2 regions of the Pantoea sp. X-Soil-MYKO-1289 genome follow, and region 2 is predicted to be linked to the other one. Evidence: predicted binding sites of a transcription regulator. Region 2 holds the regulator's gene; the other holds the start of a gene.

Region 1 (3,409 bases), 640 kb from region 2:
TCATGGAAGCTATTTTCATTAGCGGCCTCTTTTTTTATGCGCCGGAGGATGCCGCCAGCACTTTTAATGAACTTAAAGCCAGTCTGGCTGAACTGAAAGACGAAACTGACTGATGAATCTGACGTAGTTACGGCCGACAGGGAATCGGATAAAGATCCTGCCATCATTATTGCCGAGGGTGCTTTCGACTCGGTTACGACACATATGGAATCAGAGACTGAAGAGTGGCACGCTATTAAGAATCTATGCCAGCGTGAGGGGACCTTACCTGTACGCATTGGGCGTATCAAAATGGCAGAGCCTCCGGAATTGCGTCTGTGCGGTGAGATCCTTAATATAAAGGAATAAATATAATGAATATTATAGATACTATAAAAGATTCTTGGTTGTTCGAGGACCACTTGAAAGCTATTACGGGGCCTTTATTTGTTGCTGCTGCTTTATGGCTGGTTCGCTTAATAAAACGCCTTTGCTTCCCTTTTGTCTTCATTTTCAAAATGAATCTTTCATCTAATTTTATTAGGTTGTCTGTAGACGATAAAGTTATTGCGCTAAAGATAATTAGTGAATTTAATGATGTTGATGGAGAGTATGATGTTTTAATTAAGGAGCTAAAACTTAAGCAATATGGTTTATTTTATCCTCTACCTGTATTAAAGGTTCTGTTTAGCTACATTTATGATAATAATGTTCGAATGAATAGTACGGGTTTTTTATCTTTCCTTGACTGCAATCAGATTTTCAATTACAAACGAGATGAAATGCCTGTTTGTTCATTAAAAAAAATGACAGGCCACATAGTTTTTTATACTCTATTTCTTGCTTTTTTGGCGTGGTACAGTATTGACGTTTTTAATTCAATTTTGACCCTTTATCATCCCCCTGGGAATTTTATAAATATATCCACAATAATTTTAATGTTCATCATTATTATTTTAATCTTAAGGTTTGCTTACATTATTGTTGAAAATTTCATATCTCTTTTTTGGGCAATCTCTTTTTCAAAAAAATTGAGAAGATATGCTGTGTTAAGAGAAAAAATGAGACTCATTAAAAAATATGAACAATAAAATTTCGTGCCTGTATTTTCCTGATTTGCGGCGGTAAGAGGGGGATTGACTCGCTGCGCTCGCCCTGCGGGCAGCGTCGCAGGCTCCGCTGTCCAACGGGCTGCGCCCGTTGTCGAACCCCGGCGGGGGTTCTCATACCTCTCTCATCGAGTGATATAAACGAAAAAAGCCTGAACGTATGTTCAGGCTTCTCTCTGAAATGATGGCGGTGAGAGGGGGATTGACTCGCTGCGCTCGCCCTGCGGGCAGCGTCGCAGGCTCCGCTGTCCAACGGGCTGCGCCCGTTGTCGAACCCCGGCGGGGGTTCTCATACCCCTCTCATCGAGCGATATGCAAAAAAAAAATGCCTGAACGCGAGTTCAGGCATTTTCTTGAATTTGTGGCGGTGAGAGGGGGATTCGAACCCCCGATACGTTGCCGTATACACACTTTCCAGGCGTGCTCCTTCAGCCACTCGGACACCTCACCACATTTTTCCGCTGACCTTGCTGGGTCAACGGGGCGCTACTATAGGGAGTCGGCCTAAAAGGGTCAAGCACTATTTTTCTCTTTTTTTCTATCCGCTTAAGCTCTGTTCGAATCGATTTATCCCTGCGCATTCCGGCCAGATTGTCATCAAAAAGAAATCCCGCAGCCACAAAAATGTCACCAGAACATCACAGACTTAACGCCTGAAACCTCTGGTAAATTTTTCTCATAAAGGAATACAAGATGAAACCTGTGCGCCTCTTTACCTTTTCTCTGCTCGCCTCGCTGATCAGCCTCTCTGCGCACGCCGAAAACGGCAGCGCGCCTGCAGACGCAGGTTACTCGCGTGCCGCGACCGGCGACATTACCCAGCACGGCGGCGCGCGCCGCCTGACCGGCGATCAGACCGAGGCGCTGAAAGCGTCGCTGCGCAACACCACGGCGAAAAACGTCATTCTGCTGATTGGCGACGGCATGGGCGACTCGGAGATCACCGCCGCGCGTAATCTGGCGGAGGGCGCAGGCGGCTTCTTTAAAGGACTGGACGCGCTGCCGCTTACCGGCCAGTACACACACTATTCGCTCGATAAGAAAACCCACAAGCCGGATTACGTTACCGATTCCGCCGCATCCGCCACCGCATGGGCCACCGGCACCAAAAGCTATAACGGCGCCATCGGTGTCGACGTCAACGGCAAGGATCAGCAAACCCTGCTGGAGATCGCCAAAGCGGCAGGCAAAGCCACCGGCAACGTCTCTACCGCAGAGCTGCAGGACGCGACGCCCGCCGCGCTGATGGCGCACGTTACCAGCCGCAAATGCTACGGCCCGGAGAAAACCAGCGAATTGTGCGCCAGCAACGCGCTGGAGCAGGGTGGTAAAGGCTCGATCAGCGAGCAGATCCTGAAAACCCGCGCCGACGTAGTGCTGGGCGGCGGCGCGAAATCTTTTAACGAGGTGGCGAAAGCGGGCGACTATCAGGGCAAAACTCTGCGCGAACAGGCGCAGGCGCTGGGATATCAGCTGGTGAGCGACTGGCAGGGGCTGAACGCCGTTACCGCGGCCGACAAGGAGAAACCGCTGCTCGGCCTGTTTGCCGACGGCAATATGCCGGTGCGCTGGAAAGGGCCGAAGGCAAGTCATTATGGCAACATCGATCAAGCGGCGGTGACCTGCGAGGTGAATAAAGATCGCCCGGCCGCAACTCCGACGCTGTCGCAGATGACCGCCAAAGCGATCGATCTGCTGAAAACCAATCCGAACGGCTTCTTCCTGCAGGTCGAAGGCGCGTCGATCGATAAAGAGGACCACGCGGCCAATCCGTGCGGCCAGATTGGCGAAACCGTGGACCTCGACGAAGCGGTGCAGCAGGCGCTCGCTTTTGCGCGCGCAGAGGGCAATACGCTGGTGGTAGTGACGGCGGATCATGCGCACAGCAGCCAGATCATCGCCAACGGGACGAAGGCGCCCGGCCTGACGCAGGCGCTGAACACCAGGGACGGCGCGGTGATGACCCTCAGCTACGGCAACTCCGATACCGATTCGCAGGGCCACACCGGCACTCAGCTGCGCGTCGCGGCCTACGGTCCCTGGGCGGCTAACGTGGTGGGGCTGACCGATCAGACCGATCTCTTCTTTACCCTGCGCGATGCGATGGCGCTGAAGTGACGCGAACGCTTTGCTCTCCGGCTCCTGCTACCCACGCTATAAGCGCTTCAGCGGTCTGACGTCTCCCGGCTGGCGGGAGACGTTATTGCATCGCTAAACGCGGTTTTCGCGCAGCTGCGCCATAAAGTTCTGCACCCACTCCATGCGCAGCTTGCGCTCGGCCAAATCGCGCGTAAAGCGCAGTCGGGTCGGCCCATCCAGCT
Region 2 (3,409 bases):
GATGGCGAACAGGCCGTTGCTGGCGAAGGGTTCGGCGCGAAAGTCGATAAACCATTCGCCCTTCAGCGCGTTGAGGTTTTTAAAGCGCAGCGTGAGGATTTTCATTCGCTCTCCTCCAGCGAGGCGAGGGTGGAGCGGAACAGGGCGCTGAGGCGCGCATGCTCGGATTCTTCGATATCCTCCGCCAGCGCGATGCGGCGGGCGAAGACCTCTTCCACTTTTAGCTCGCTCAGGGTTTCGTTTTTTAGCTGCGCCAGGCTGTGCTGGCGCTGTTCGCGGCTGCGGCGCAGCAGCAGGACCTCGACCGGCAGATCGGCGGTCAGCGCCTCGACGCGGCGCTGCAGATCGCTGAGAAATTCCTGGGTGGTGACTTCGATATCGAGCCAGACCGGCCTGTCGCCCTGATGGTCGGCAAAGGGCGCCAGCTGCGCCTCGATCTCCGCCAGCGAGCCTTTCAGCATTTTCATCGGCTGGAACGGCGGAACGGGCAGCGGCGTCACGCTCTGCAAACCGGCGCTATCCAGCTCCAGTAAAAATACGCTTTTCTCGCTGCCAAGCTCGTCGAAGCTGAGCGGGATCGGCGAGCCGCTGTAGCGAATATGATCGCTGTTGGCGACGCGCTGGGCGCGATGGATATGGCCGAGCGCCACGTAGTCGACGTCGGGAAAAGCCGACGCGGGAAAGGCGTCGAGCGTGCCGATATAGATATCGCGCACCGAATCGCTTTTGCTGACGCCGACGGTGGTGAGATGGCCGGTGGCGATCACCGGCAGCGCCAGCGGATGCGCGCGCGCCGCGTCGACGCTGCGCTGATAGTGCGCGGCGATCGCCTCCAGCAGGCTGAGCTGCTTCTCGCGCCCCGACTGGCCTGCGCGGCTGCGCATAATATCGCGCGGCCGCAGATAGGGAATGGCGCAGAGCAGCGCGCCCGGTTCGCCGGCGCGGTCGCGCAGCAGCAGCAGATTGTGATCCGCCTGCGGCGTGGTGATCACCTGGGTATTCAGGCAGGCGAGCAGGGCGCGCGACTCGTTGAGCGTGGCGACCGAATCGTGATTGCCCGCCAGCACCACCAGCTGACAGCCGGTCGGCTGCAGCGCCACCACGAAACGGTTAAAGAGTTCGCGCGCGTAGCTTGGCGGCGTGCCGCTGTCGAAGAGGTCGCCCGCGACGATCAGCGCATCGACCTGATACTCTTCGATGCGCGCCAGCAGCCAGTCGAGAAAGGCCTGGTGCTCGGCCGCCCGGCTCTTGTTATAGAAAAACTGACCGAGGTGCCAGTCCGCGGTGTGAATGATGCGCATAAAACTCCCTGCGGTAACGGTTTGCCGGAGGATTATACCGGCTATGGCGCAAAAGCGAAAAAAGCGGCGTCGGTTGTTATAAAGCAGTGTTAACGCGCTGATTAAGCGGCTATGTTTTTCATAAAAGTGTCATAAATCTGACGCATAATGGCGCCGCATATAACGGTGACAGCAGTCACATCAGCAGGAGTTGCAATGGCTAAGCGCATTTTGGTTGTGGAAGATGAAGCCCCTATCCGTGAGATGTTGTGCTTTGTTCTGGAGCAGAACGACTACCAGCCCATTGAGGCCGAGGATTATGACAGCGCGATAGGCAAGCTGATTGAGCCCTGGCCTGATTTAATTCTGCTGGACTGGATGTTGCCGGGCGGCAGCGGCATTCAGTTTATCAAGCACCTGAAGCGCGAAGCGCTGACGCGCGATATCCCGGTGATGATGCTGACGGCGCGCGGCGAAGAGGAAGATCGCGTGCGCGGTCTGGAAGTGGGCGCGGATGACTACATCACCAAGCCTTTCTCGCCGAAAGAGCTGATGGCGCGCATCAAGGCGGTGATGCGCCGCATTTCGCCGATGGCGGTGGAGGAGGTGATCGAGATGCAGGGCCTGAGCCTGGACCCGTCGTCGCACCGCGTGATGTCCGAGTCGACGCCGCTGGAGATGGGCCCGACCGAATATAAGCTGCTGCACTTCTTTATGACTCATCCCGAACGCGTCTACAGCCGCGAGCAGCTGCTGAACCACGTCTGGGGCACCAATGTTTATGTGGAAGATCGCACCGTCGATGTGCATATCCGCCGCTTACGTAAGGCGCTGGAAGTTTCCGGCCACGATCGCATGGTTCAAACCGTTCGCGGAACGGGGTATCGTTTCTCCGCCCGCTACTAAACGGAGTCTTTACCGTGCTGGAACGACTCTCCTGGAAGAGACTGCTCTCCGAGCTGGCGCTGGCCTGCCTGCCGGCGCTGATAATCGGTTTGATTTTCGGCTATCTTCCCTGGCTGCTGCTGGTCAGCGTGCTGGGGATGCTGCTGTGGCACTTCTATAATCTGATGCGGCTGTCGCACTGGCTGTGGGTGGATCGCACCATGACGCCGCCCACCGGACAGGCGAGCTGGGAGCCGCTGTTTTACGGCCTCTATCAGATGCAGCTGCGCAACCGTCGGCGGCGGCGCGAGCTGGGCAACCTGATTAAGCGCTTTCGCAGCGGCGCCGAGACGCTGCCCGACGCGGTGGTGCTCACCACGGAAGAGGGCGCCATTTTCTGGTGCAACGGTCTGGCGCAGCAGCACCTCGGTCTGCGCTGGCCGGAAGATAACGGCCAGAACATCCTCAACCTGCTGCGCTATCCGGAATTCTCCCGCTATATTCGCCAGCGCGATTTCAATAAGCCGCTCACCTTAATTCTCAATAATCAGCACCATATGGAGTTCCGCATCATGCCCTACAGCGAAGGGCAGTGGCTGATGGTGGCGCGCGACGTGACGCAGATGCACCAGCTGGAAGGGGCGCGGCGCAATTTCTTCGCCAACGTCAGCCATGAGCTGCGCACGCCGCTGACGGTGCTGCAGGGCTATCTGGAGATGATGAACGACTCGGTGATGAACGAGCGCTCGCGCGGCAAAGCGCTGCAGACCATGCAGGAGCAGACGCGCCGCATGGACAGCCTGGTGCGCCAGCTGCTGACGCTGTCGCGCATCGAGGCGGCGCCGGCTATCGACATGAAAGAGACGGTGGACGTGCCGATGATGCTGCATCTGCTGCAGCGCGAAGCGGAGACGCTGAGCAATGGGCGCCACGAGATCCACTTCCATACCGATCCGCATCTCAAGGTGCTCGGCGACGACGATCAGCTGCGCAGCGCTATCTCGAACCTGGTTTACAACGCGGTCAACCATACGCCGGACGGCACGCGCATCGACATCAGCTGGCTGCGCAGCCGCCAGGGCGCGCAGTTCAAAGTCTGCGACAACGGGCCGGGCATTCCGGCCGAGCACCTGCCGCGTCTGACGGAGCGCTTCTACCGCGTGGATAAGGCGCGCTCGCGCGCCACCGGCGGCAGCGGGCTGGGGCTGGCGATCGTCAAGCACGCCCTTAGCCACCATAATGCG

The links. The regulator PhoB, encoded in region 2, activates phosphate uptake and scavenging genes when phosphate is short. The targets are predictions, from matches to a motif close to CTGTCATAAAACTGNCNNAT.
Region 1: a site for PhoB is predicted at 1,702-1,721, ahead of phoA (alkaline phosphatase). Genes of this name have one in related genera too.

What each region holds. Positions count from the first base shown of each region.
Region 1 is NZ_AP036004.1:1,662,818-1,666,226, forward strand. Features, by position in the region: partial or broken gene AC6I7Z_RS07925 (hypothetical protein) at 1-348, shown strand, start outside; gene AC6I7Z_RS07930 (hypothetical protein) at 354-1,070, shown strand; RNA gene AC6I7Z_RS07935 (RtT sRNA) at 1,274-1,402, opposite strand; tRNA gene AC6I7Z_RS07940 (tRNA-Ser) at 1,451-1,538, opposite strand; gene phoA (alkaline phosphatase) at 1,782-3,206, shown strand; gene mfd (transcription-repair coupling factor) at 3,300-3,409, opposite strand, start outside.
Region 2 is NZ_AP036004.1:1,026,541-1,029,949, forward strand. Features, by position in the region: gene AC6I7Z_RS04865 (AAA family ATPase) at 1-105, opposite strand, end outside; gene sbcD (exonuclease subunit SbcD) at 102-1,301, opposite strand; gene phoB (phosphate response regulator transcription factor PhoB) at 1,497-2,186, shown strand; gene phoR (phosphate regulon sensor histidine kinase PhoR) at 2,201-3,409, shown strand, end outside.